Regions from separate parts of the Pantoea sp. CFCC18177 genome, predicted to be linked through region 1. Evidence: predicted binding sites of a transcription regulator. Region 1 holds the regulator's gene; each other region holds the start of a gene.

Region 1 (9,925 bases):
GCGCAGTGTTCAGCTGTTACTGAACCGCATCCGCCAGCCGCAAAGTGAGGTAGTGCGCGAGGTGCTACCCTGGAAGCGCGTGGAACGCGCCTCCAGCTGACTCAACGCCAAATCAACAGCACGCAGGCGGCCGTCAATACTCCCATGGCGAGGTTGAAGATTTTCCACGCGCGCGGGCTGCGCAGCAGGCGGCCAATCATCGAACCAAACCCCATCCAGATTACACCGGATACCACATTGACCAGTGCCATGCCGATGCTGATGGCTATCACCGAATGCAGGTAAGCATCGCCTGCGAGGCTGAAGCTGGCGACCGCACCCAATGCCATCAACCAGGCTTTAGGGTTGATCAGTTGCAGCAATCCGCCCTGCCAGAATGGCATCTGCTTCACGCTGGCGTCTTCCGTCTCCAGCTTTTCGTACTCAGCAGTCGCGATTTTCCACGCCAGCCACAGTAAGTAGAGGCTACCGGCAATCTTCAGCACCAGATGCAGAGAAGGATAAAGCAGGATGAGACCACCGATACCAAATGCCACCATCAGCAACATGACTTGCATACCAATCATGATACCAATGAGCAACGGAATGGTGCGCAGGAAGCCAAAATTAGCACCTGAGGCGGTAAGTAACATATTATTGGGGCCTGGCGTGATGGCAGCGACCCAAAGAAAGCCCAACATTGATAAAAAAAGACTCAGTTCCATGTATATTCGGGTGCTCCTCACCCAGTAAAGCGGACAACCCATCGAAGCTATCAGCGACTTATGCATCAGACAAGCCTTTACCCAAGCTATTTTGATCGCCCCGACGGCGAGCGCTTTACACCGCTGCGCGGATTCAGTAACGCGCATCTACAAACACTGCTGCCGCGCATTCTGCGGCGGCGCGTCTCGTTACGTCCGCACTGGCAGCGCCTTGACCTGCCGGACGGCGATTTTGTCGATCTCGCGTGGAGCGAGGATCCCGCACAGGCGCGCCACAAACCGCGCATGGTGATGTTCCATGGCCTGGAAGGCAGCTTCCATAGCCCCTACGCCCACGGCCTGATGCAGGCCTGCCAGGCTCGCGGTTGGCTGGCAGTGGTGATGCACTTCCGGGGTTGCAGTGGGGAACCCAATCGCCTGCAGCGCATTTACCACTCAGGTGAGACTGAAGACGCCACCTTTTTCCTGCACTGGCTCCAGCGCGAATGGGGTACGGTTCCGACTGCTGCGGTGGGCGTTTCACTCGGTGGTAATATGCTGGCCTATTTGCTGGGCATGCAGGGCAACGATGCTCTGGTTGATGCCGCCGTTGCGATTTCGGCCCCCTTTGCCCTTGAACCCTGTAGCGAAAAGCTGGATGCCGGCTTCTCGCGCTTCTATCAGCACTATTTGCTCACTAAGCTGAAACAGAATGCCACGCGTAAACTGCTGGCCTGGCCCGGCACGCTGCCGGTGGAACTGAGCCAGCTGCGCGCCTTTCGCCGCATTCGTGAGTTCGATGATGCGATTACCGCACGCGCGCACGGTTTTCTGGATGCCAATGACTATTATCGACGTGCCAGCGCCATGCCGCTGCTCAGCGGCGTACGCAAGCCGTTGCTGGTCATTCACGCCAAAGACGACCCGTTTATGACCGATGCAGTGATACCGCAACCAGAACAGCTGTCACCCTCCATTGAATATCAGCTGACGCAACAAGGCGGTCATGTTGGTTTTGTCGGCGGCACCTTGCTGAAGCCGAAAATGTGGCTGGAACAGCGTGTGCCTGACTGGCTTTCAACCTATCTGGATGTGTGATCGTGATTATTCCCTGGCAAGAACTTGAAGTGACAACGCTGGAAAACCTGATTGAAACCTTCGTGTTACGTGAAGGCACCGATTACGGCGAGCAGGAGCGCAGCCTGGCGCAGAAGGTGGCCGATGTGCGCCGCCAACTGGAACGCGGAGAAGTCGTGCTGGTGTGGTCTGAACTGCATGAATCAGTGAATATCATGCCAGCGCGAGATTTTCGCGGTTAATGCACCGCGCGGCAATTCGTGGTAACAATGCTCATCGCCGGACCTCACAGGGAGTTCTGTTATGTCAGCCAGGCATCCAATCATTGCCGTTACCGGTTCCAGCGGAGCCGGTACCACCACCACCAGCCTCGCCTTCCGTAAAATATTCCAGCAGTTTGATCTGCACGCTGCGGAAGTGGAAGGTGACAGCTTCCATCGCTACACCCGTCCAGAGATGGACATGGCGATCCGTAAGGCGCGCGATCTGGGTCGTCACATTAGCTACTTTGGCCCCGAAGCCAATGACTTTGGTTTATTAGAGCAGACGTTCAAGCACTACGGAAAAACCGGTCAGGGCGAATCGCGCAAGTATTTGCACACCTATGATGAAGCGGTGCCGTGGAATCAGGTGCCGGGCACCTTTACGCCATGGCAGCCGCTGCCGGACAACACCGATGTGCTGTTCTATGAAGGGTTACACGGCGGTGTGGTGACGCAACCGCATAACGTGGCAGAGCATGTGGATCTGCTGGTGGGTGTGGTGCCGATTGTGAACCTGGAGTGGATTCAAAAGCTGGTGCGCGATACCAGCGAACGTGGGCATTCTCGTGAAGCGGTGATGGATTCGGTGGTGCGTTCGATGGAGGACTATATCAACTACATCACGCCGCAGTTCTCTCGCACCCACATCAACTTCCAGCGCGTGCCGACCGTGGATACCTCCAACCCGTTTGCCGCACGTGAGATCCCTTCACTCGACGAAAGTTTTGTGGTGATCCATTTCCGTGGTCTGGAGGGGATTGCCTACCCTTACCTGCTGGCAATGATTCAGGGCTCGTTCATTTCACACATGAATACGCTGGTGGTGCCGGGGGGCAAAATGGGGCTGGCGATGGAATTGATCATGACACCGCTGGTGCAACGGCTGATCGAAGGTAAACGGATTGAATAATCCAGAATTTCTGTAGCGGCACGATGTAAGGCGTGCATCACACCGCGCGATAAATCGCGCCGCGACAGTAGGATTACAACTCTACCACTTCATAGCTGTGGGTGATTTCCACACCTTTACCCAGCATGATCGCCACCGAACAATACTTCTCAGCGGAGAGATCAACCGCGCGGGCCACGGCTTTATCACTCAACGCTTTGCCGCTGACAATAAAATGCAGGTTGATGTGGGTAAAAATACGTGGCGCTTCTTCACGGCGTTCAGACGTGAGCTTCACCTCGCAATCGGCCACATCATTACGGCCCTTTTGCAGGATAGACACCACGTCAATCGCGCTACAGCCGCCCGCCGCCATCAGAACCATCTCCATTGGACTCGGCGCTTTATCCCCTGAATTACCGTCCATTAATACCTGATGGCCAGATGAGGATTCTCCGAGAAAGGTTAACCCCTCCACCCATTTCACTCGTGCCTGCATTATTCTTTCTCCTGAAGTGGCTATTTTGCCGCCAGAGTACGCTTTCAGTTGATAAACAGCAATCCAGACTCTTCCGCCTGTTGCTGAAGCGAGACAACAGAAGACAGCTTGCAAAAGCTGTGCTACAAACAGTGCTGAAAATATTTTCGTCGTAACAGACGAAGGCGGGAAGAATCAAAAGCGTAGCTTAAGAATCACCCGGAAATAAAACGCTCGACGATTACACCGCCTGACAGGGAAAACTGCCCCCTGTGCTTTGGGCACGATTACAATAGAGGATAATAGCGAATGGTTCTCGGCAAACCGCAAACAGACCCTACACTCGAATGGTTCCTGTCCCATTGCCATATTCACAAATATCCGTCAAAGAGCACGCTCATCCATCAGGGTGAGAAAGCGGAAACGCTGTACTACATCGTGAAAGGTTCCGTTGCGGTTCTGATCAAAGATGAAGAAGGCAAAGAGATGATCCTCTCCTACCTCAATCAGGGAGATTTCATCGGCGAACTCGGCCTGTTTGAAGAAGGTCAGGAACGTAGTGCCTGGGTACGTGCCAAAACTGCCTGCGAAGTGGCTGAAATTTCCTACAAAAAATTCCGTCAGCTGATTCAGGTAAACCCGGATATTTTGATGCGACTCTCGTCGCAAATGGCGCGTCGTCTGCAAATCACCTCCGAGAAAGTGGGCAACCTTGCCTTCCTCGATGTGACGGGCCGTATCGCGCAAACACTGCTTAATCTGGCCAAACAGCCAGATGCGATGACTCACCCAGACGGGATGCAGATTAAAATCACCCGTCAGGAGATTGGTCAGATCGTGGGTTGCTCACGCGAAACCGTGGGGCGCATCCTGAAAATGCTGGAAGATCAGAACCTGATCTCCGCACACGGTAAAACCATCGTCGTTTACGGCACCCGCTAATTTCTTATCACCCACGGCGTGATGGCAACATCGCGCCGTTTTTGTTTGCGATGAGCTGATGTGGCGCCGAATCATCTATCATCCTGAGGTCAACTACGCCCTGCGGCAAACGCTGGTGCTGTGCCTGCCTGTGGCACTTGGCTGGCTGTTTGGCGATCTGCAAAAAGGCCTGTTGTTCTCATTAGTGCCTGCCTGCTGCAACATGGCCGGTCTGGATACCCCGCATAAACGCTTTTTCAAACGTCTGATTGTCGGCGGTTCGCTGTTTGCCATCGGCAGTTTTTCGATCCAGTTGCTCACGGATTATCAGATTCCGCTGCCGCTCATACTGTTTGTGCTGCCGCTGCTGATTGGTGTCACCGGTGAAATTAGCCCGTTACATGGCCGCTTGCTGCCAGCCACCCTGATTGCCGCCATCTTTAGCCTTAGCCTGGTTGGAAGGATGCCGGTTTGGGTGCCGCCGCTGCTGTATATCGGCGGTACGTTCTGGTACGGCCTGTTTAACTGGTTTTGGTTCTGGCTGTGGAAAGAGCAGCCGATGCGTGAAACCCTGAGCCTGCTGTATCGCGAACTGGCAGATTACTGTGATGCGAAATACACGCTGCTGACGCAACTCACCGATCCTGAAAAAGCGTTACCGCCGCTACTGGCACGCCAGCAAAAAGCCGTCGATCTGATCACCACCTGTTATCAGCAGATGCATATGCTCTCGGCCAACCGCGATAACAGCCATAAGCGTCTGACGCGAGCGTTTCAGGTGGCGTTGGATTTACAGGAACACATTTCGGTGAGCCTGCATCAGCCGGAAGAGGTGCAAAAGCTGGTCGAGCAGAGCCACGCTGAGGCGGTGATCCGTTGGAATGCGAAAACCATCTCCGCGCGCCTGCGCATCCTCGCCGATGCGATTCTCTATCATCAGTTGCCGGAGCGCTTCCATATGGAGAAGCCACTCGGGGCGCTGGAAAAAATCGCGCGCCAGCACCCAGATAATCCGGTCGGCAACTTCTGTTACTACCACTTCAGCCGTATCGCACGCGTCTTACGCACGCAGAAGCCGTTGTACACGCGTGACCTGATGGCGGATCGTCAGCGCCGTCTGCCGTTCTTCCCCGCGTTGCGCAGCTATCTGTCATTGAAATCTGCCGCTTTACGCACCGCCGCACGCATCTCGGTGATGCTAATGTTCGGCAGCGCAGTCGCGCTGTTCTTCAACATTCCTAAGCCCTACTGGATTCTGATGACCATCATGTTTGTCAGTCAGAATGGCTACAGCGCCACGCGGGTGCGCATTCAGCACCGTGCGCTCGGCACCTTTGCCGGCTTGCTGATTGCGGCGGCCTCACTGCGACTGGCCGTACCCGAATCGGTCACCTTACTGTTTATGCTGGCCATCACCCTCGCCAGCTATCTGGTGACGCGCAAATATTATGGCTGGTCGATGATTGGCTTCACCGTTACCGCCGTGTATTCCTTACAGTTGCTGTCGCTCAATGGCGCACAGTTCTTATTGCCGCGCATGATGGATACGCTGATGGGCTGTCTGATTGCGTTTGCAGGCATGATCTGGCTGTGGCCGCAGTGGCAGAGCGGATTGCTACGCAGTAACGCCCATGATGCGCTGGAAGCCTATCAGGAAGCGTTGCGAATGCTGCTGGGGCCGGAACAATCGCCGGAAAAGCTGGCGTACCAACGCATGAAGGTCAACCAAGCGCACAATGCGCTGTTCAACTCGCTTAACCAGGCATCAAGCGAACCGGGCTTCAACGCGCAGTACCTGAAAGATATGCGCATGTGGGTAACACACAGTCAGTTTATCGTCGAGCATCTCAACGCCATGACGATTCTGGCACGTGAGCACACCATGCTGACGCCGAAACTGGCGGAGCGTTATCTGCAATCCTGTGAAATTGCGCTGCAACGCTGTCAGCAGCGGCTGGCATACGATGGACCAGGCAATGACAGCAACATTCTGGAAGCGCCGGAGAATCTGAATGAGGGGCCGGTGACGATTGTGGAACAGCATGTGAAGCGCATCCTGCAACACCTGAACGTGATGCACACTATCTCTTCACTGGCATGGAGCCAGCGACCGCATCATGGTCGCTGGCTCAAAGTATTACGGCCAAAAAGTTAATTACGCCGCCAGCACCTTCTCAATGGCTTTGGCGAAACGCGCCATGCCTTCTGCGATATCGGTTGGCTCGATCACCAGCGAAGGCACAAAACGAATCACGTCGGTGCCCGCCGTCAGCACCATCAATCCTTCTGCGGCTGATGCATTGAGGATGTCGCGTGCTTTGCTGGCGTACTGCGGTTTCAACGCCGCACCAATCAGTAAACCTTTGCCGCGAATCTCACTGAACAGTTCAAATTGACTGTTGATGGCCTGCAGACCTTCCACGAACTGCTGGCGACGCGCTTCCACGCCATTCAGCACTTCTGGTGTATTGATAATATCCAGCGCGGTTTCGGCAATCGCACAGGCCAGCGGGTTACCGCCGTAAGTGGTGCCGTGCACACCTGGCGCCATCACAGAGGCAATTTCGTTGGTGGTCAACATCGCACTCACCGGGAAACCGCCGCCCAGCGCTTTTGCACTGGTGATGATGTCGGGTTTGATGCCGTAATGCTCGTAAGCAAACAGCTTGCCGCTACGCCCCATGCCGCTTTGCACTTCATCCAACACCAACAGCGCTTTATGCTCATCACACAGCGCGCGCAGGCCCTGCATGAATTCTGCGGTCGCCGCCACCACACCGCCCTCGCCCTGAATCGGCTCGACGACAATGGCGCAGGTGTGGTCATCAATCACTGCTTTGACAGCATCCAGATCGTTAAACGGCACATGCACGATATCGGCAGGCTTCGGACCAAAACCGTCAGAGTATTTCGGCTGACCGCCTACAGTGACGGTAAACAGGGTACGGCCATGGAACGCGTTGTGGAAGGCGATGATTTTGCTTTTGAACGGGCTGTGTTTCTTGCAGGCGTAATAACGCGCCAGTTTGAAAGCCGCTTCGTTGGCTTCCGCGCCTGAGTTACCAAAGAACACACGATCGGCGAATGTCGCGGCAATCAGTTTGCTGGCCAGACGCAGTGCCGGTTCGTTGGTGAATACGTTGCTGGTGTGCCACAAGGTTTCGCCCTGCGATTTCAGCGTTTCCACCAGCGCCGGATGGCAATGGCCTAAAGCAGTTACCGCGATGCCGCCGGAGAAGTCGATATACTCTTTGCCCTGCTGATCCCAGACTCGGCTGCCCTTACCTTTAACCGGCACAAACTGCGCAGGTGCATAAACAGGCAAAATCACGTTATCGAACGTTTCCCGGGTTACCGCTAGTTTTTCCGCTGCCATTGCCGACCTCATTGGGTTATTTGTTGAGCTGAAGTGAAATTATAATCACAAAATATGCATAAAAAATCACACGAAGGCAAACATAAGTTACGCGTTCAGAAAATTAGCCAAGAGCTGATGACCCTGCTCGCTGAGGATGCTCTCAGGATGGAACTGCACCCCTTCCAGCGGCAAGGTGCGATGGCGGAAGCCCATGATCTCATCCGGCTCGCCGTTGCGCAGGCTCCAGGCGGTGACGTCGAATTCTGCGGGCAGCGTATCGCGCGCCACAATCAGTGAATGGTAGCGCGTCACGGTGAGAGGATTATTAAGGTTGCGAAACACGCCTTGCTGGGTGTGCTGGATCACGGAAGTTTTCCCATGCATCACCTGGCGCGCGCGAACCACCTGCGCACCATATGCCTGCGCAATCGCCTGATGGCCAAGGCACACGCCAAGTATCGGCAGGCGTCCAGCAAAGTGACGAATAGCCTCCAGCGAGACACCGGATTGATCCGGGGTACAGGGACCAGGAGAAATCACCAGATGCGTCAGCGGCAGCGCCTCGATTTCCGCCACGGTAATGGCGTCATTACGCACTACGCGCACATCCGCGCCCAGCTCACAGAAGTACTGGTAGAGATTCCAGGTGAAGGAGTCGTAGTTATCAATTAGCAGCAGCATAGTGCCCTCAGGCCAGAAAAACCGCCGCTATTCTACGCATTTTAACGAGCGGGGCTCACCACTTTCGCAAACTGCGCCGTCAACGGTGCCAGATCGCCCGCCACACCGGCAAAGATCGCGCTGCGCCAGGCGTCTCGCTCCAGTTTATCCCACGTCAGCAGATAACCGGCATGCAGCGCCAGCTGTTCAAAGAAAATACGCTGTGTCCGCCCATTTCCCGCGCGGAACGGATGCAGCACAAATATCTCGCAGTAATAGTGCGCCAGACGTGCCACAAACTCCGTCTGCGGCAGGTTGACCAGCTGTTGCTCATCCTCCAGCGCCGCCATCAGCCCATTGCCCTCTTTCTCAATATATTCACAGTGGCAATATGGCGTTTCGTCGCGCCAGATATCTATGCTGCGCACTTCACCGGCCCAACTGTAGAGGTCCTGAAACAGGGTGCGGTGAATATGGCACAGCCACGGCATCCCTCTGCTGCGCGGTCCTAACTCCAGCGTAGCCAGACGTGCCGCGCTAAAAGCCAATTCCGCTTTACGCAGTTGCGCTTCATCATGAATATCGAGACGATTTTTTAGCACCCTGTCGTTATGCCAAAGATAGGGATCGCGCACCGCCAGACTGTTATCCGCCATATTGCCTCCTCAATGATTCCAGTCGATCTTCCTGCTGCTCAGTGGGGATTTCGATAGGCGCATAACCGGCCAGGCGGCAACTGGCCTGATAACTGGCCGCACGGCGCTGCTGCCACAGTGTGGTTTTCTGTTTTTCAGTGAGTTTGCTGGTCATAGGGCCTCCGGCAAGCGATTTGCCCTAAGTATAAGAGCAAATTTTAGCTTTGCCGGAGCACGGCAGAGCGCGCCACTGCAGAATGGCGCGTCAGACGATTAAGGCAGGACTTTGGCAGAGAGGATAACAATCGGTTTTGACGGCACATTTTGGTATGGGCCGACATCTTTAGTTGGCACCTGCGCAATCTTATCGATCACATCCTGGCCTTTCACAACTTTACCAAATACCGCATAACCGAAATCACGTTGACCGTGATCGAGGAAGGCGTTATCCGCAACGTTCAGGAAGAACTGGCTGGTCGCGCTATCTTTATCTGCAGTACGCGCCATCGAAATGGTGCCACGCAGGTTACGCAAACCGTTATCGGCTTCGTTCTTGATCGGTGCAACGGTCTGCTTCTGCTGCATGTCCGTTGTGAAGCCGCCGCCCTGGATCATAAAGCCAGGGATCACGCGATGGAAAATGGTGTTGTTGTAGAAACCGTTGTTGACGTAGTCGACAAAGTTCTTCACCGAAACCGGGGCTTTCTGGTTGTTCAGTTCGAGTTCGATATTGCCCGCAGAAGTGGTGAGCAGCACATGCGTATCCCCTTTTGCTGCAAGAGCAGTAGCGGATACAGAAGAGAGCGCTAACAGGGCAACCGCCGCTGTCAAAGTACGTTTAAACATGAATGATTCCTTACCATGGAGTGCAAGCTCAAAACGAGATTGATTGTAAAGAGCAAGTTATACAAGAGCCAGCGTTTTACCGATATTTACGCTGATGTTGCGATTGTCATACTTT
Region 2 (9,925 bases), on a different contig from region 1:
AAATTCGCTCTGATTCATGGGAACCTCCTGCTTCGACAATATGTCCAGTGCAGTCACTGTAGCGCGTTAAATTTATCCCTTAATTAGCAGAAAATTAGCGCAGAATTAGCAAGGAGGGAGAGCAGTGTAATTATCTACTAAGAATCCGAAGGTAAACTGCGTTCATCAGTCTGGGAGAACACTATGCGCGTGCTGCTGGTAGAAGATGATGAAATGATTGGCACCAACTTGCAGCAGGCGCTGGAAGCGGCGGGCTGGTCAGTGGACTGGGTGCGCGATGGCGTGTATGCCACCAATGCCTGGTCTGAGGGCGGCTATACCTGCGTATTGCTTGATTTAGGCTTGCCGCGTGAAGATGGCATCCACGTCTTGAAACGTGCTCGCACCCGAGGCGATATGACGCCGGTGCTGGTACTGACAGCGCGTGACACCGTACAACAGCGTATTCAAGGCCTCGACAGCGGTGCCGATGACTATTTGCTCAAACCCTTTGATTTGCAAGAGGTACTGGCGCGCATGCGTGCAATCACCCGACGTCGTCACGGTGCGGCGGATTCCCTGTTAGGTAGCGGCGATGTGCAGCTGGATATGATGACGCGTGAGGTATTGTATAAAGGGCAACGCGAACAACTCACCGCCCGTGAGTATGCGCTGCTGTATGCACTACTGGAACGACCCGGTGCGATTTTATCGCGCGAACAATTAGAAAACCGCATCTATGGCTGGGGAGAAGAAGTCACCAGTAACGCCGTCGATGTGCTGATTCACGGCATGCGCCGCAAGCTTGATAACGAAGTGATTCGTAACGTACGCGGCCTGGGCTGGCGAGTACCGGCAATATGAAACCTTTCACCTTTATGCGCTCCTTGCGTAACAAATTGCTGCTCACCCTGGTGCTGTTGCACCTGGCGATGATTGGCGGCGTCACCTGGTACTTCTACCACTGCTATGGCGACATGATGGGCACCATGAAGGACGATCAACTCGCGAAGATCGCCGATGCCTGGTCATCCAGCCAACGCATGCCCGCGCTGATGCCGATGGTGATGCAGCAAGAGAAGCTGAAAAGTACCTACATCGTGCAGTTGTGGGATGACCACAACCACCTGCGCGCCAGTTCCTGGCCTGCGTTACAGGCACCGCTCCAGCCCAAAAAAGGCTGGTCAGATTTGAAAGTGGGCGACTGCGGCGATGACTGTGAATGGCGTGTCTATACGCGCCCCGGTGAGTTAGGCAGTGAGATTGGCAATATTCAGGTGTTGCATAACATTGGCTACATGAAGAGTTTGATGGTGAAGCGGGTACTTTCCGCCATCATTCCGTTGATGCTAATGATGCCACTCTCGCTGCTGGTGATATGGTTGGTGGTGCGCGCGATTACCCGAGATTTACGCGTGGCGTCGCGGCAAATTGCCGCGCAGGAAACGCTGCACCCCCACGCGGTTTCACCCAACAGCCTGCCCGATGAAGTGCTGCCGCTGGTCGCGGCTTATAACTCGCTGCTGGATAAACTGCGTGCGGCCTGGTCTTCACAGCGTCAGTTCCTGGAAGATGCCGCGCATGAATTACGCACGCCGGTGACCGCCGTCACTCTCCAACTGGAAAATCTGCGTCAGCATATTCAACCGGGCGAGGCCAGCCGACAGTTTGACCAGTTGGAAGCGGGCGTCACGCGCACGCGCCATTTGGTGACGCAACTGCTCAACATCTCACGGCAGGAAGATCAGTCGGTAGTAGCCTCCGTCGAGACCATCGACATCGACGATCTGCTCAAAGAGAGTATTGAGCAACTGATGGTGGTGGCAGACAAACGCGGGATTGATATTGGCTTTAACGGCACGACACATTACCGCCTGCACGCCAGCCGCTCCGATTTGCGCAGCCTGTTCGATAACCTGATAGGCAATGCCATGCTGCACACGCCTGAGGGTAGCCTGGTGGATGTGCTGTTACATCGCGTGGGCAATCACACCGTGGTGGATATCGTTGATAATGGTCCAGGCATGCCGGAATCCTTTATTGAACGCGCCTTTGATCGCTTCACGCGCTCGCCGGATGTGCAGGCACAAGGCAGCGGCCTGGGGTTATCTATCGTTCGTAGCGTGGCGCAGAAGCATCAAATGCAGGTGGCGCTGTCCAACTGCCATAACCCGCAAGGCGAGATCTCGGGCTTGCAGGTACGTGTGACCTTGCCTTAATTCGGCGGTTGCTGACGTTTTCGGTAGAGCGCGGTCTTCAGGCCGCGCGATAAATCACGCCACTCCCTCCTTTTCAACATCCCATCAAATTACCGCTGTACGCGACAACGTAATCGGTTGCGGGGTTCCGTTCGCAACACGCCTTTTTTGTGATCATAGTCACATTTCAGATGAATCAAAATGCAACACATTTTGACAAACGTGATCAAAATCTATTTCCTATCGCTCTGTTACAGGCACATTACGCGCACTTGAAAATTCGGCGATTCAGACCGTTTAAACCAACACACTGCCCATCCCCTGGGATCGATTTGACACGATCGCGGCGCATTCGCGGCGATCACAAGCATGTGGATAACAATAATGAAATTTAAAGCATTGATAGCAGGGGCCTTATTGGCCAGCAGCTGGACCGGCGCGGCACAAGCGGCAGACAGCGATCCGCAGTATCTTTCTGACTGGTGGCATCAGAGCGTAAACGTGGTGGGCAGCTATCACACGCGCTTCGGACCTCAGTTCAACAACGATGTGTATCTCGAATACGAAGCCTTTGCCAAAAAGGACTGGTTCGATTTCTACGGCTATGCCGACCTGACCAACTTCTTTGGCGCAGGCAACAGCAACGCAAACGGCATTTTCGACCACGGTTCGCCGCTGTTCATGGAAATTGAGCCGCGTTTCTCTATCGATAAACTGACCGGCACCAGCCTGGCATTTGGTCCGTTTAAAGAGTGGTACTTCGCGAACAACTATATCTATGACATGGGTCGCAACGCGTCACAGCGTCAAAACACCTGGTATATGGGTCTGGGTACCGATATTGATACCCACAGCGATATCGGCCTGTCACTGAACGTGTATGCCAAGTACCAGTGGCAGAACTATGGTGCGGCGAACGAAAACAGCTGGGATGGTTATCGCTTCAAGGTGAAATACTTTGTGCCGATTACCGATCTGTGGGGCGGTAAGCTGAGCTATATCGGCTTCACCAACTTCGACTGGGGCTCGGATCTGCGTGACGAAACCGGTCCATCACGCACCAGCAACTCGATCGCCTCTAGCCACATCCTGTCGCTGAACTACGATCACTGGCACGTTTCTACCGTGGCGCGTTACTTCCACAACGGCGGACAGTGGGCGGATGGTCAGGAGCTGAACTTCGGCAACGGTCCGTTTGAAGTGAAATCAACCGGCTGGGGTTACTACCTGGTGGTGGGTTACAACTTCTGATTGCATGGACCAGGTCGCCATAAATGGCGACCCTACAACGATCGTGTGCGGTTTTCGTAGGGTGCGCATTTATGCGCACCTGGTAACATACACGCAATGAATTGTGCCGCCACGCATCTCAACAACACCTGTCAAATCTGTGGTTTATAGGCATTCACCATCCAGGGCACGCCAAACTTATCGGTGAACATGCCAAAGCCGTGCGCCCAGAAGGTCGGTTCCCACTTTTTCGTCACCTCTCCGCCTGCCGATAATGCATCAAACCACCGCTTGCCTTGTGCCTCATCCGGCGTTGATAAGCTCACGGAAAATCCTGCGTAATTCGCCTGCGGTGCGCCATCGCTCATCATCAGTTCGCCCTGCCCGATCCGCAGGTGCGCGTGCATTATCTGTTCGGGTGAGAACGTCATGCCAGATGGGCAGCCTTCATCTTCGACAGTTGTTTCGTCTGGCATATCGCCAAAGGTCATTTTGAACAGCAGTTCGCCGTCGGTCGCCTCAAGATAGAAGGCGATCGCCTCTTCGCAGCGGCCGTTGTAAAACACATAGGGAGTAATTTGCATGGTCAGTTCTCCAGAATTGGAACGTCCAGTGCAAGTGTAGTGCGCAATTTTTAATCAGATGGGAGCCAGGCCGCACTCTTACCTTTGTTGACAGTAACGCCGGAATAATTGCGCCATATAGGCACTCATCGGCGTCAGCGCGGTGTCTTTTCGCTGAATCAAATAGAACGTGGCTTTCGGCAGCGGATCGTCAAGATCGAGAGCGATTAACTGCCCGCCGTGGGTAGGATCTTCAATCACATCGCGCGAAATAATACTGACGAAATCGCTCTTCGCCACCAGACTGGTACAGGCCATAAAGGTCTCACAGGTGACGACGATCTTCGGTGCCATGCCGCGTTCACCAAACAAATCGTGCAACAGCCGGTAATAGCTGCCTTGCGGCGTCGGCATGGTCCAGTCACAGTGCTGCAACTCCGTGAGGGATCGCGCATGGGCCATGGGATGCCCTTTGCGCATCACCACCTGATAGTCTCGCTGCATCAAGCGTTCAAAAATCAGTTCCTGATCCAGATGGTGTTGATCGTAGGTATTGATGGTGAAATCCAGCGCACCCTGTCGCAGTTCATGCACCATCGACACCAGTTGCCCCTCAACAATGCGCACCTTCACCAGCGGGTATTCGCGATGAAACTGAGTGATCACCTGCGGCATGATGGTACGCGCGATACTGCCGCCCACGCCAATATTGACCCGGCCACCGGCCAGTCCCAGCCGCTGTTGAATATCCTCCTGCGCCACGCGCAGCTCTTCCAACACCAGACTGGCATGACGGAAAAAGTTATCACCGATATCGGTGAGCGTGACCCCTTGCTGACGCCGTTCAAACAGGCGAGCGCCGAGCGCCAGTTCCAGTTCCTGGATCGCTTTGGTCAGTGCAGGCTGCGATAGCCCTGATAAGCGGCTGGCCGCCCGAATACTGCCCTGGCGCGCCACGTCGACAAAGGCACGCAGCTGATGAAGTTTGAGGTTGGCAGGCATGATTTTTGTGATAACCGTTGTTTATCAGTGACAAGATATTCGCATCTTATGCGCACCAATACCATTGTGTAGATTCGGGTTAATGCATAAAAAACCAACACAAAGGATATGCCGATGAAAACCCTCTCCGACCTCGTCAACGCGCGGATACCGCAGATGCAAATCTGGCGTCGCGATCTGCACCATTTTGCCGAATCGGGCTGGCTGGAGTTCCGTACCGCAACCTTAGTCGCTGAAGAACTGCATCGCCTTGGTTATCAGCTGAAGCTGGGCCGTGAAGTGATCGATGCTGATGCGCGTATGGGCTTACCCTCTGACGAAGTGCTGGCGCAGCAAGAAGCCCGCGCGCTAGAACAAGGTGCGCTGCCGCAGTGGATCTCCCATTTCTCTGGCGGTTTCTGTGGCGTTGTCGCCACGCTGGAAACCGGTCGTCCCGGCCCAGTAATGGGCTTCCGGGTCGATATGGATGCACTGGACCAGAACGAAAGCCGTGATGCCGACCATATCCCGACCCGCGAGGGCTTTGCCTCCTGCAATGCCGGCATGATGCATGCCTGCGGTCACGACGGGCACACCACCATCGGACTGGCGCTGGCGGGCGTGTTGATGGAGATGAAAGATCAGCTCAGCGGCACCATCAAGATCATCTTCCAACCCGCCGAAGAAGGCGTGCGCGGTGCGAAAGCCATGGTCGCTGCAGGCGTGGTGGATGATGTGGATCTGTTTACCGCCATCCACCTTGGCACAGGCGTGCCCGCAGGCGAAATCGTTTGCGGCAGTGATAGCTTCCTCGCCACCACCAAACTGGATGTGAGTTTTACGGGCGTCGGCGCACATGCAGGCGGTAAACCAGAAGAGGGCCGCAATGCCCTGCTCGCCGCCGCACAGGCTACGCTGGCATTGCATAATCTGCCGCAACACAGCGGCGGCGTGGCGCGCGTTAACGTCGGCGTATTGCAGGCGGGCACCGGCCGTAACGTGGTACCGGATTGCGCGCTGATGAAAGTCGAAACCCGTGGCGTCAGCAATCAGGTTAACGACGATATCTATCAGCAGGCCTTGCGCGTCATCGCTGGCGCAGCGGCGATGTATGGCGTTGAGTACGATATCAAACTGATGGGCGGTGCTCGCAGCTGTACGCCGAGCCAGCCGTGGGTGGATTTCATCCACCAGCAGGCCGATGCGATGGGCATTTTCACCTCGGTCATTGATACCAAACAGCAGGCGGCAGGTTCAGAGGATGCCACCTACATGCTGGAGCGCGTGCAGCAGCGCGGCGGCCAGTCTTCGTATGTGATCTTCGGCTGCGATCTGGCAGCAGGCCATCACAACGCCAAATTCGATTTTGATGAAGCGATCATGGCCACCGCGGTGCAAACGCTGGCCACCCTGGTGCTGAATCAGGCGCAGTTTGGAGGCCAGCGATGAGCCATCACGACTTTATCGATCATTACATCAACGAGAATCAGCCGCGCTTTACTGCGCTCAGCGATGCGATCTGGGATGTGCCAGAAACTCGCTTTGAAGAGACGCAGTCTGCCGCCATTCTGGCTGATGCGCTGGAGCAGGAAGGTTTTCGCGTTGAACGCGGCGTCGGCAATATCGATACCGCTTTTATCGCCAGCATCGGCAGCGGCAAGCCGGTGATTGCGATTCTGGGTGAGTTCGATGCACTGGCCGGTTTAAGCCAGCAATCGGGCTGCGCCACGCCACAACCGCTGATCGAGAATGGCAACGGACACGGCTGCGGGCACAATTTATTAGGCACCGCCGGACTGGCTGCCGCCTTTGCCATCAAAGCCTGGTGGGCGCAGAACGGGCAACGCGGCACATTGCGTTTTTATGGTTGTCCGGGCGAAGAAGGCGGTTCCGGCAAAACCTTTATGGTGCGTGAAGGACTGTTTGATGATGTCGATGCGGCTGTCACCTGGCATCCTGAAGGGTTCAGCGGCATGTTCAACCTCAGCACCCTTGCCAACATTCAGGCCGCGTTTCATTTCAAGGGCGTCGCCGCGCACGCCGCTAACTCCCCGCATCTGGGCCGCAGCGCCTTAGATGCCGTCACCCTGATGAATACCGGTGCCAACTTCTTACGCGAGCACATCGTGCAGGAAGCCCGCGTGCACTACGCCGTGACTAATACTGGCGGCGTCTCTCCCAATGTGGTGCAGGCCGATGCCGAAGTGCTGTATCTGATCCGCGCACCGGAACTCGATCAGGCCCAGGATATCTACCAGCGCGTCATCAACATCGCCAAAGGCGCGGCCCTGATGACGGACACCACCATGACGGTACGATTCGACAAAGCCTGCTCCAACTATGTGCCCAATCGTGCGCTGGAAGCCGTCATGGAGCGCAATTTGCATCAGTTTGGCCTGCCAGCTTACAGCGCGGATGAGCAGCAGTTTGCCGCCGAGATCCGTGCCACGCTGACCAAAGACGATCTGCGCAATGCGCGCCTGAATGCGGCACGCACCGGCGGTGAAGCGGGCGTGGCGTGGACAGAAGCGCTGGGTGACAAGATTTTGATGGATGAGGTGGCGCCGTACGCCGTCACGCGCGAGCTGCTGTACGGCTCAACCGATGTCGGCGATGTCAGTTGGGTCACGCCGACGGCACAGTGCTTCGCGCCCTGTTTTGCCTTCGGTACCCCGCTGCACACCTGGCAACTGGTGGCGCAGGGCCGCACCTCTTTGGGTCACAAAGGCATGTGTCTGGCCGCCAAAGTGATGGCCGCCACCGCGCTGACCTTGTTACAGGACGAGGACGCGCTGGCACGCTGTCGTGAGGAGTTTCAGCGTGTGCGCCGCGAACAGCCTTATGTTTGCCCGATACCGGCAGACGTCACACCATCGAAGTTGTCATCCTGAAATAAGCGCGGTGCTCCGACTAAGTGCGCATCAATGCGTACTCTATGGGGCTTAGGCGCAGTTGTAAGGTTTACCACAGTTGTAGGGGGCGCATTTATGCGCCCAGAAATATCTAAACACTATAAAAATGACAGCCCCAACGCGGGCATGCAAATACAACAAGACGACCAATGAGGCAAAGCTGATGGAAGTGACTACGGAGAACCGCAGCCCAGGGAAGCTGTTTAGCTGGATAGAGCGCATCGGCAATAAAGTGCCGAACCCATTCTTACTGTTTGTCTATCTGATCGTGGTATTGATGGTGGCCACCGCCATTATCAGCGGCTTTGATCTGGCAGTGAAAAATCCCACCAACGGCGAGCTGGTCCGCGTCAATAACCTGCTGAGCGTGGCTGGGATTCAGTGGATCCTGCCGAACATCATCAAAAACTTCAGTGGCTTTACGCCACTCGGCTCGATTCTGGCGTTAGTGATTGGTGCGGGCCTGGCCGAGAAAGTCGGCCTGCTGCAATCGCTGATGGTGAAGATGGCCTCACGCGTGAGCCGTCGTTACGCCAGCTATATGGTGCTGTTCATTGCCTTCTTCAGCCACATCTCATCGGATGCGGCACTGGTGGTGATGCCACCACTCGGCGCACTGATCTTCCTCGCGGTGGGTCGTCATCCGGTAGCGGGTCTGCTGGCAGCGATTGCCGGTGTGGCGTCTGGATTTACCGCCAATCTGCTGATCGTCACCACCGACGTCCTGCTGTCGGGTATCAGTACCGAAGCGGCGAAAGCGGTGAGCGATACCGTGCACGTCAGCGTGATCGATAACTGGTTCTTTATGGCCAGTTCGGTGATCGTATTGACGGTAGTGGGCGCGATCCTCACCGATAAATTCGTTGAGCCGCGCCTGCCCGCATGGAACGGCGGTCATCAAGACCGCCTGCCGCCGCTGACGGCACTGGAAAATCGCGGCCTGAGAGCGGCTGGTATTGCTGCACTGGTATTTATTGCGTTGATGGCGCTACTGGTGGTGCCGGAACACGCACCGCTGCGCAACCCGAAAACCGGCGGCATTATTCCTTCGCCGTTTATTCAGGGCATTGTGCCGATCATCATCCTGTTCTTCTTTGTGGTGGCGATTGCTTACGGCGCAGTGACGAAGCAGATTCGTCGAGCCGATGACATCCCACAGTTGCTGGTCGATCCGATGAAGAGCATGGCGGGCTTTATTGTGATGGTGTTCCCGCTGTCGCAATTCGTCGCCTTCTTCAACTGGAGCAACATGGGCAAGTTTATGGCTATCGGCCTGACCGATATGCTGGAGAGTGCCGGGATCAGTGGCGCACCTGCGTTCCTTGGCCTGATGTTCCTGTCAGCGTTTCTCTGCATGTTTATCGCCAGCGGCTCGGCTATCTGGTCGATTCTGGCACCGGTATTCGTGCCGATGTTTATGTTGCTCGGTTTCCATCCGGCCTTTGCGCAAATGATTTTCCGCATCGCTGACTCTGCCGTCTTGCCGCTGGCACCGATGTCGCCGTTCCTGCCGTTGTTCCTTGGCTTTCTGCAGCGATACCTAAAAGATGCACAACTTGGCACCTATTATGTGCTGATCTTCCCCTATCCTGTGGTGTTCTTCATTAGCTGGATTGTGCTGCTACTGGTTTGGTACGCACTCGGCTTACCGATTGGTCCGGGCGTCTATCCAAGCCTGCACTAAGCGCATCGCCATGGACGGCGATCACACTTCTGTGAACTGCAACGTAGATTGCGAAAATGTCACCGTTACGCCTCTCGGCAACCTCCGATGAATTGATTATTCTGCTATTCCTTCGCTTGCTAACGGTTAATTATTTTAAAACCCATAAAACCGCGCGAGTTCTGCAAACACCGAGGTTTATCCAATAATGACAACAATCACTTCGACAGGGATGGCGAACAACAACATCGCAGCCGATCGCCGCACCTTAGCCGGGCGCATTGATGCACTGCCTTCTTCCGCAGGGCTGTGGCGTTTTATTACGCTGCTGGCACTGGGCGGATTTTTTGAGCTCTACGATCTGTTCGAAACGGGCTACATCAGTTCTGGCCTACTCGC
Region 3 (9,925 bases), on a different contig from region 1:
CGTGGCAGTGACGGTATTTGGTGGCTTTGCACCGTTGATTTGTACGCTGTTGATCAATGCGACAGGTACCAGCCTGGCACCAGGTTACTACCTGATGGCGATGTCAGTGCTAAGTGGATTGGCACTGCTGCGCAGCCAGAAGCGCGTGTCCTGAGTTGCGGGGGCGGCCTGAAGGCCGCCCCCTGTTTGCGCAATAAATTGCGCCGCTACGTTTCCCTGCAAACTTCAGGCTGGCAGGGTGCCAGCCTGAAGTTTTAATTAAGAGAACTGCAAATACGCCACGTGTGTTTGCAGATACTCCTCCAGACCATGACGTCCATCGGCACCGCCAATTCCCGATTTACGCCAGCCCGCATGGAAGCCTTGCATCGCTTCGAAGTTTTCGCGATTGATGTAAGTTTCGCCAAACTTCAGCTGACGCAGCGCGATCATTGCGGTGTTCAGATTCTGGGTATAAATCGATGAGGTCAGGCCATACTCGCAGTCATTGGCCAATGCCACTGCTTCATCCAGCGTCTTAAATGTCATCACCGGCAGGACGGGTCCAAAGATCTCTTCACGCATGATCTCCATCTCCTGACGCACGCCGGTAATGATGGTGGGCTCAAAGTAGAAGCCTTTGTCGCCTGCGCGTTTGCCGCCTAACACCACTTTACCGCCGTCCGCTACCGCATTGGCCACCTTCTGCTCTACGCGCCCGAGCGCCGCTGCTGTGATCAGCGGCCCCATATCGATATCAGTTTGTTCCGCCGGGTTACCGAATTTCACTTGTTTCATCGCCGCGGTGAGCGCAGTGATAAAGCGGTCGTAAATGCCTTCCTGCACATAAACACGTTCTGCACAGTTACACACTTGTCCGGTATTGATCACGCGAGAGCTGACAATCGCTTTTACCGCCAGTTCAAGATCGGCGTCATCCATCACGATAGCTGGAGCCTTACCGCCGAGTTCCAGCGACACTTTGGTGACATTTTTGGCCGCCGCTTCCATGGTGGCGATGCCCGCACCTACGCTGCCCGTTAAACTGACCAAACCCACGGTAGGGTTAGCGGCCAGTTCCTGGCCCACTTCTGGACCGTAGCCATACACGAAGTTGATTACACCTTTCGGCAGACCAATCTCATCGATAATTTGGGCAAAAATAGCCGCGTTGTTTGGCGTCAACTCGCTGGGTTTGATGGCGATGGTATTGCCGGTGATCAGGGCAGGCGCCGCTTTACGCGCAATCAGGAAAAACGGGAAGTTCCATGGCAGGATGCCCGTGGTGACGCCGATGGCTTTCTTAAACACGAAAATGTTTTCATTTGGGCGGTCGCTGTTAACGATTTCGCCTTCGTAACGACGCGCCCACTCGGACATATAGTCCAGATAATCGGCGGTGAACATCACTTCGGTTTGCGCCAGGCCTTGCGTCTTACCGCCTTCTGCCACGATGGTGGCGGTGAGTTCCGGCTCACGCTGACGAATAGCGGTGGCAATCTTACGCAGCCATTGACCACGCTCCACTGCGGGCAGCGCTTCCCAACCGGGTTGCGCAGCTTCTGCAGCAGCAATCGCCTGTGCGGCGTCTTGCCGGGTGCCTTCAGGGATGCGTGAGAGCAGCGCTTCGGTGGCAGGGTTGATCACTTCAATCCATTTATCATGCTGGTCGGCTACAAACGCGCCATTAATGTAATGTTGATGGTGTGTTGTCATATGTAGGGCTCCGCGATCGGTTTCGTTAATTTTGTGTGAAATGCAGAGTGAAACAGATCAAGGTGTAGCACCTTTTTGTCATTGCCAGCGCAGATGAGGGGATGGCAGAGAAGGGAAGAACAGCACGACAGACGCAGCATTCCTGATGAAATGCCGCGCATTCAGCGGGTTAGCAATCCGAAGGAATTGTTCTTAAAAACTCAGGAACCGGGCATCGCGGCGCCACTGGCGATAAACCAGGCAAGGAAACTGACGCCAGCAATGATGATGGCAATGGGGAAAAGCAGTCCGATTTTCATAGCGATCCTGAGTGTTAAGCGAGTTGAACGATGGCGCGGTGCGTCTTCATCATACTAAATAACTGGAATTGCGTAGCGTCATCTACCTGGCGCAGATGTTCGCCTTTTTGATAATGAATACGGTGAACGTGCCCGAGTTGACGCCACACCACAATCGCCGACGCCAGCAAGGCGCAGTTCTCTTCACTCTGAACACAATCGAGTGTGGCATAGCGATCTTCATCTAATCCATTAATGAAAACGTTCAACGCCTGAGGCGGTACGATGGCGCGGATGTCATCCAGCATCACGCGGCTTACCGGGTGTGACAGCAGCAGCGTCAACCTTTTGCTATTCATCTCAATCCTTCGTTCCGATGATTTTTCCAACGTTATACGGCGATAACGTCTCCTGGGGAAGCACAGAGGCCGACTTTGTATGGGTGCCATGTTACGCAGCAAGCTGGCAGTCAGTCAAAAACTGTGTTGATCAACACAACAAAAAAGAAAAATATCCCCAATAATAAGTCACTTATAAAAAATAATCGCTGTTTTAACTGCAAAACCGATTTTGTGATCCTGGTGTTGAAGACCCGCCGAATATTGCCAGCACTCTACGCTTTCCGGCAGCCATTCAAAGGCTGACGAAAAGCGGCGCACCGTAGACTGCCAGTAATCGGGAAACTCTCGGTTTCCTGTGGGCCTCAACCTTACGAAGGAATAACAATGAACAGTGCCATTCTTGCCGGTATTTTATGGCATCTGGTGGGTGCCGCCAGTGCCGCATGTTTTTATGCTCCGTTTAAGCAGGTAAAAAAGTGGTCATGGGAAACAATGTGGTCAGTGGGTGGCGTGATGTCGTGGCTGATCCTGCCATGGGCGGTCAGTGCCGTGCTGCTGCCCAACTTCTGGGCGTACTACAGCAGTTTTAGCCTCTCGCAACTGTTGCCGGTGTTTCTGTTTGGTGCCATGTGGGGCGTCGGGAACATCAACTACGGTTTGACCATGCGTTATCTCGGCATGTCGATGGGCATCGGGATTGCCATCGGGATTACGCTGGTGGTCGGCACGCTGATGACACCGCTACTGCAGGGCCGCTTCGTTGAGCTGTTCAGTTCACCGGGTGGACGAATGACACTGCTCGGCGTGTTGGTGGCGTTAGTGGGGGTGGCGATTGTCTCGCGTGCGGGGTTGTTAAAAGAGCGTGCACTTGGCATCAATGCGGAAGAGTTTAACCTGAAGAAAGGGTTAGTGCTGGCGGTGCTGTGCGGCATCTTCTCGGCGGGCATGTCGTTCGCCATGGATGCAGCAAAACCGATGCATGAAGCAGCGGCGAACCTGGGCATTGACCCGCTGTATGTGGCACTGCCGAGCTATGTGGTGATTATGGGCGGCGGGGCGTTGGTGAATCTGGCATTCTGCTTTATCCGCCTGGCGGTGAAACCAGAATTGTCGGTTCGTCGGGATTTCTCGGTGGCCAAACCGATGCTGATAGCCAACATCGCCTTCGCGGTTCTTGGCGGCACCATGTGGTATCTGCAGTTCTTCTTCTATGCGTGGGGCCACGCCAAGATCCCGCCACAGTATGATTTTGTCAGCTGGATGCTGCACATGAGCCTGTATGTATTGTGCGGCGGGCTGGTTGGCTTGATTTTGAAAGAATGGAATGCGGTAGGGAAACGTCCGGTGCGCGTGTTGTCCCTGGGGTGTGTGGTGATCATCATCGCCGCAAACATTGTCGGCTTGGGCATGGCTAACTAAAGACGCCATGAGAGCCTGACGTGCTATCTGCATCGTCAGGCTTTTGAGGTGTCCTGAGGCTCGCGCTGTGGCACAAAGCGCTGACGCCAGGCACTCGGCGTCAAGCCGGTATCCCGCGTGAACACCACCGAAAAGTAGTTACTGTCATCAAAGCCGCAGCGTGCGGCGACTTCACTGATCAAACAATCCTGAGTGCGCAGCAGATACTTCGCCTGACACAATTGCAGCTGGCGCAAATAGTGCCCAACCGTCATTCCTGTTTGTTGCCGGAAAAGCTGTTTCAGTGCACGTTCATTGAGTTGATTTTGCTGGCAGAACAGATTGAGATCGAACGGACGATGCAGCGCGCCTTGTAAAGCCGACATCAGTAGATCGAGCTGTTCTCCCTCTGGCAGCGCCCACGGGCGATCGGCGGCATAGCCATGGCGACGCAATATCAACGCTAATTGCAGGAACAGCGCTTCAGAAAGTTGAATGGATAATGAATCACTTTTGCGGCTTTCGCGTTCAAGTTGACTGATCACTCCGCGCGCCAGCGCCATGCCGCGCGTGGTTAAGCGCCAGCAGCTGGGCGCATCAGCCTCTTCCGGTGGCAGCAGTTGGCTCCAGTCCAGACTCAAACGGAAACGATCGCGGCAGTAAAGGATGTTATCCAACGCCAAATCGTTGACGCTGTCATAGCTGTGACAGTCATTATCACGGATGTAGAACACGTCCCCGCAGGTAATCAGCCAGGGGCGATCGTTCAGCACATGCAAGCCATTGCCACGCCAGACAATGACAATCTCACTGAACTCATGGCGATGAGGGGGGAAGGAGGGTTGCGGCATGCGTTCGGCCACCGCTATCGGCAGACTGGTGGCCGGGAAATAGTCTTCGCGCTTCAATATCAGCGACATGAAAAACTCCGATTACATCATCTGCTGGCGCTCCGCTCGGGGCGCGCAGCCAAATTCTCGCCGGAACAGGGTAGAAAAGTGGTTGCTATCACCAAATCCACACTGGTAAGCGATGTCGGTAATGCGCATATCACTATGACGCAATAGATGTCTTGCCTGCAGTAGACGCAACCGATTGAGATAGCGCTGCGGCGTATTACCCGTTTGCTGTTTCATCTGACGATGCAGCGTACGCAACGACAGCGAGAAACGATCGGCCAACGCATCCCACACGATATCTTCACTGTAGTGCTCATTGAGCCAGTCCAGCAACCGATGCAGACGTGCTTCCTGATCCTGCGCTTGATCGTTGTGACCGGCTTCGCGCAGCAGCACCAGCAGTTGCAAAAACAGTTGCTCCTGGTGCGCCTGGCGCTCCAGTGACCAGATCGCTTGCTGCTTCATCTGCGTCACAATGTGCAACGCCTGCGCCATAACCTTGTTGTTAATACGCCAGTGCGAACTGTAGTTGCCATCCTCTTCTCCCGGCAGCAGTGACTGCAAGCCGGAAAGAAAGCGAAACGCCGCGGGACTGCGATACAGCACATTGGTCAGACACAGATTGTCCGTTTGTTCATACAGATGACGGTCGTGATCGCGGATAAAACAGACGCAACCGGCACATAAGGTTTGCGGCTGACCATTAAACACGTGGATGCCGGAACCTTGTTCAACCAGCACAATTTCATGGAAATCATGATGATGTTCGGGGAAGGCCGACTGCGGTACGCGCGGCTCAATGGCAATCGCGTAGTTTCCCTCAGGAAAGAAATCTGTACTGTGCAAAACGGTCATGATGCGCCTCTCGTTAACAACTTTGCAACCGAGTCTACTCAGGCGTTCGGCACCTTACCTTGAAATTTGAACCGTCCAGCGCAGGAAAATGGCGTTTTATTCAAGATCGCCCAAGTGTTTGATGGAAATGCGGTAACGCTCACAACTCTACCCTGATGCGGTTCTGTGAGCTCTCTCACGATCATCTTTGCCCGTCTGCCAGACACTTTCACGCGCTGGCAGTAAGGGGAAGGTGCCAGAACCTCAGGATTTATACGCTAGAGCCCTCTCATCACAGGAAGAAACGCCATGAGTATGCGTAACATTGTTGCCATTGATTTAGGCGCATCCAGCGGGCGCGTGATGCTCGCGCAGTGGACCTCGACCAGCCAAAAGCTAAGCCTGCGTGAAGTGTGCCGCTTTCCCAATCAACGTATACGCCGTGCGGGCTACGACTGCTGGGACCTTGACCGTCTGGAGCAAGAGATTCGGGCTGGGTTAGCACAGCTGGATGATGAGGGCATCGTGCTGGACAGTATCGGTATTGATACCTGGGGCGTGGACCTGGTGCTGCTGGATGCCAACGGGAATCGTGTCGGTGAGGCGGTGAGTTATCGTGACCCGCGCACTGACGGGCAGATGTCGCAGGCCATCAACGATCTCGGAAAGGCGGCCATCTACCAACGCACCGGCATTCAGTTTCTGCCCTTCAACACGATCTATCAACTGCGCGCGCTGCACCAGCAGCAGCCAGACTGGCAAGCGCAGGTGAAACACGCGCTGATGATCCCGGATTATCTGCATTACCGTCTGACCGGCAGGATGAACTGGGAATACACCAACGCCACCACCACGCAGTTACTGAACATCGAAACCGGTGAGTGGGACAGCGATCTGCTGGCCTGGGCGGGCGTTGATGCCGCCTGGTTTGGCAAGCCCAGCGCGCCAGGCAACACCGTGGGTTACTGGTCAAATGCCACGGGTAAAGCGATTCCCGTTATTGCCGTGGCAACCCACGACACCGCCAGTGCGGTAGTCGCCACGCCACTGATGCAGGATGATGCTGCCTACCTCAGCTCCGGCACCTGGTCGTTAATGGGCATTGAAAGTTTGCAGCCCTGTGTCAGCGCCGCTGCGTTGAAAGCCAACATCACCAATGAAGGCGGTGCAGAGGGTTACCGGGTATTAAAGAATATCATGGGCTTATGGCTCCTCCAGCGCGTATGCAGTGAGCTGCATATCTCAGATCTCTGCGTCTTGATTGGCGAGGCAGCGCAAGAGCCCGCCTGTCGCACGTTGATCAATCCCAACCACCACCGTTTTATTAATCCCAATAGCATGGTGCAGGAAATACAGAACGCCTGTGCCGAGCAACATATGCCAATTCCGCACACCCCTGCGGCTCTTGCGCGCACCATCTTTGACAGCCTGGCGTTGCTGTACCGCCAGGTGATCGGCGAGCTTAGCCAGTTGCGCGATGCGCCAATACGCCAGCTCCATGTGGTGGGCGGGGGGAGCCAGAATCCGCTGTTGAACCAGTTATGCGCCGATGCCTGTCAGTTACCGGTACTCGCCGGACCGATTGAAGCCTCAACCCTGGGGAATGTCGGCTGCCAGCTGATTGCACTCGGTGAGTTGCGCGATGTGGCCGATTTACGCCGCTGCATCAGCCAGAATTTCCCGTTAGAAACTTTTGAACCTCAGCGCTCAAGCGTCTTCGCAGCCCACCAGGCACGATTTTCCGCGCTGAGCCAACCTGCTAAGGAACTTGCTTATGACAAAGCTGATTGAACAAGCTTATGAACTGGCTAAACAACGTTACGCTGCCGTAGGAATTGATGTGGAGCAGGTGATGACGCAATTGGATGGGATTCCTGTGTCGATGCACTGCTGGCAAGGGGATGACGTGCGCGGCTTCGAAAACCCCAACGGCGAACTCACCGGCGGGATTCAGGCCACAGGTAACTATCCGGGACGCGCGCGTAATGCGCATGAACTGCGCGCCGATATCGAAAAAGCCATGTCGCTGATTCCAGGCGCTAAGCGCCTCAATCTGCACGCCATCTATCTGGAAAGCGACACGCCGGTAGAACGTGATGCTATCGAACCGCAACACTTCAGCCACTGGGTGGAGTGGGCAAAACAGCATAAATTAGGGCTCGATTTTAATCCAAGCTGCTTCTCGCATCCTTTAAGTGCCGATGGTTTTACCCTGTCACACGCTGACAAAGGCATCCGCCAGTTCTGGATTGATCACTGCAAGGCCAGTCGCCGCATCTCGGCACATTTTGGTGAACAACTGGGCACGCCCTCAGTGATGAACATCTGGGTTCCGGACGGTATGAAAGATCTCACCATTGATCGCCTGGCGCCGCGTGAACGTTTAGCCAGCGCGCTGGATGAAGTGATCAGCGAAAAACTCGATGCCAGTCATCATATCGACGCCGTCGAAAGTAAGTTATTCGGGATTGGTGCCGAGAGTTACACCGTGGGATCCAATGAGTTTTGCCTTGGCTACGCTGCCAGCCGCCAGACCGCGCTGACGCTTGATGCCGGGCATTTCCATCCCACTGAAGTGATCTCCGACAAAATCTCCACCGCGATGCTGTATGTCCCGCGCCTGTTATTGCACGTCAGCCGTCCGGTGCGTTGGGACAGCGACCATGTGGTGCTGCTGGATGATGAAACCCAGGCTATTGCCACTGAAATTGCGCGTAACAAGCTGTTCAACAAAGTGCATATCGGCCTCGACTTCTTTGATGCTTCTATCAACCGCATCGCGGCGTGGGTGATTGGTACCCGCAATGCCAAAAAGGCGTTACTGCGTGCGCTGTTGGAGCCGAGTGACCAACTGCGCAAACTGGAGCAGGAGGGGGATTACACCGCACGTCTGGCGCTGCTGGAGGAGCAAAAGTCATTGCCATGGCAGGCTGTCTGGGAAGCCTGGTGCTTGCGTCACGATGTCCCTGCTGATGCCAGTTGGCTCAGCGAAGTCCGTCATTATGAACAACAAACACTGCGTCTACGTTAAGGGATAACCCATGCAAAACACGATTCTCGCTTCTTCATTTGTGCAGGATATGGTCAAGGCGACCAGTGATATGTGGTTAAAAGGCTGGGACGAGCGCAACGGGGGCAATGTCAGTTTGCGCTTGCTGCCGGAAGAGGCGCTGGCCTGGTCAGCTGATTTTTATGCCGAACCGCGCTGCATCGAGTTAACCAAACCCGCACCGGCACTGGCGAATGACTGGTTCCTGGTGACCGGCTCGGGCAAATTTTTCCGCAATGTGCAGCTTGATCCCGCCGACTGCCTGGCGTTACTTCAGGTTGACGACAAAGGGCTGTCCTACAAAATTCACTGGGGTTTGAGTCACGGTGGCTTGCCAACGTCAGAGCTGGCGGCTCATTTCCAGTCGCACAGCGTGCGCAAGCAGGTCTCTAACGGCGCTGACCGCGTCATTATGCACTGCCATGCCACGAATTTTATGGCGTTGAGTTATGTGGTGAACCTTGATTCTGCACGCTTCACCCGTTTGCTGTGGGAAGGCAGCACCGAGTGTCTGGTGGTGTTCCCGGATGGCGTTGGCATCCTGCCGTGGATGGTGCCGGGTACCGATCAGATCGGCCAGGCTACTGCGGATGCCATGGCATCACACAGTCTGGTGATGTGGCCGTTCCACGGTATCTTTGGTGCAGGCCCGAATCTGGATGAAACTTTTGGCCTGATCGATACCGCAGAGAAGTCCTCTGAAGTGGTGGTGAAAGCCTTGTCGATGGGCGGCATTCGCCAGAGTATCACCACGGAACAGTTGGTCGCCTTGGGTGAACGCTTTAATGTCAAACCCTGGCCAGCGGCACTGCAGGCGGAGCGCAGCGATGTTGCGTAAAGCCTTTGTGATGCAGGTGCATGCGCACTGTCACGATGAGTACTTGCGCCGACACTCGCCCATCTGGCCGGAGTTGGAAGCAACGTTGAAGGCCCACGGTGCGCACAACTATGCGATTTGGCTGGATGCCGAGCGTGACCTGTTGTTCGCCAGCGTGGAGATTGAATCAGAAGCGCGCTGGGAAGCGGTGGCGAATACCGAAATATGCCAGCGCTGGTGGGCCTCGATGAAAGATTTGATGCCGTCAAACGCGGATAACAGCCCGGTCAGTGCTGCATTAAAACCGATGTTTTTTATGCCTTAGCATCGGAGTTGAAGGGCGCACCCTGGTGCGGTGCGCCCAACCGGTTACTTCGCGGTTAGCTCACAGTATCCCGCCAACGCGGGCCAAATGGCCATCTGCGTATCCACAATTTTGTCTAAATCATCGCGTGCTGCACCTTCGCGTGCGCGCACGGACATGCCTTGCAACAGGCAGGCTAAAAAACGCGCCAGGGTTGCGCTGTCAGCGCATTGCGGCAACTCACCACGCTGCTGTCGGCTATCCAGGAACTGCTGCAAAGCGCGTTCCTGAGCGTGATGCTGCTGCGCCA

Evidence for each region. Region 1 encodes CRP, which controls carbon source genes, mostly activating them, when cyclic AMP is high. Its sites were predicted from a motif close to ATGTGANNNNNNTCACAT; they were not measured.
Region 2: ACPUC8_RS24380 (nucleoside-specific channel-forming protein Tsx) is a predicted target of CRP. The motif match lies at 2,346-2,363, and genes of this name have one in related genera.
Region 3: rhaB (rhamnulokinase) is a predicted target of CRP. The motif match lies at 5,594-5,611, and genes of this name have one in related genera.

What each region holds. Positions count from the first base shown of each region.
Region 1 covers NZ_JBNBPL010000028.1:42,920-52,844, reverse strand. Annotated here, with positions in the region: gene ACPUC8_RS22155 (LacI family DNA-binding transcriptional regulator) at 1-100, shown strand, start outside; gene ACPUC8_RS22150 (LysE family translocator) at 102-704, opposite strand; gene ACPUC8_RS22145 (hydrolase) at 765-1,781, shown strand; gene ACPUC8_RS22140 (YheU family protein) at 1,784-2,002, shown strand; gene ACPUC8_RS22135 (phosphoribulokinase) at 2,064-2,933, shown strand; gene ACPUC8_RS22130 (OsmC family protein) at 3,007-3,411, opposite strand; gene crp (cAMP-activated global transcriptional regulator CRP) at 3,700-4,332, shown strand; gene ACPUC8_RS22120 (YccS/YhfK family putative transporter) at 4,391-6,466, shown strand; gene argD (bifunctional acetylornithine/succinyldiaminopimelate transaminase) at 6,467-7,687, opposite strand; gene ACPUC8_RS22110 (aminodeoxychorismate synthase component II) at 7,775-8,350, opposite strand; gene ACPUC8_RS22105 (putative adenosine monophosphate-protein transferase Fic) at 8,392-8,985, opposite strand; gene ACPUC8_RS22100 (YhfG family protein) at 8,975-9,139, opposite strand; gene ppiA (peptidylprolyl isomerase A) at 9,238-9,810, opposite strand.
Region 2 covers NZ_JBNBPL010000036.1:506-10,430, forward strand. Annotated here, with positions in the region: gene ACPUC8_RS24365 (helix-turn-helix domain-containing protein) at 1-18, opposite strand, end outside; gene ACPUC8_RS24370 (response regulator) at 184-843, shown strand; gene ACPUC8_RS24375 (sensor histidine kinase) at 840-2,198, shown strand; gene ACPUC8_RS24380 (nucleoside-specific channel-forming protein Tsx) at 2,562-3,428, shown strand; gene yjdN (VOC family metalloprotein YjdN) at 3,560-3,991, opposite strand; gene ACPUC8_RS24390 (LysR family transcriptional regulator) at 4,070-4,972, opposite strand; gene ACPUC8_RS24395 (amidohydrolase) at 5,087-6,400, shown strand; gene ACPUC8_RS24400 (M20 family metallopeptidase) at 6,397-7,842, shown strand; gene abgT (p-aminobenzoyl-glutamate transporter) at 8,027-9,547, shown strand; gene ACPUC8_RS24410 (MFS transporter) at 9,735-9,925, shown strand, end outside.
Region 3 covers NZ_JBNBPL010000001.1:147,786-157,710, reverse strand. Annotated here, with positions in the region: gene ACPUC8_RS00690 (MFS transporter) at 1-154, shown strand, start outside; gene aldA (aldehyde dehydrogenase) at 259-1,695, opposite strand; gene ACPUC8_RS00680 (YoaK family small membrane protein) at 1,896-1,994, opposite strand; gene ACPUC8_RS00675 (hypothetical protein) at 2,009-2,332, opposite strand; gene rhaT (L-rhamnose/proton symporter RhaT) at 2,699-3,733, shown strand; gene rhaR (HTH-type transcriptional activator RhaR) at 3,769-4,632, opposite strand; gene rhaS (HTH-type transcriptional activator RhaS) at 4,645-5,466, opposite strand; gene rhaB (rhamnulokinase) at 5,755-7,236, shown strand; gene ACPUC8_RS00650 (L-rhamnose isomerase) at 7,220-8,476, shown strand; gene rhaD (rhamnulose-1-phosphate aldolase) at 8,487-9,332, shown strand; gene rhaM (L-rhamnose mutarotase) at 9,322-9,636, shown strand; gene ACPUC8_RS00635 (TetR/AcrR family transcriptional regulator) at 9,681-9,925, opposite strand, start outside.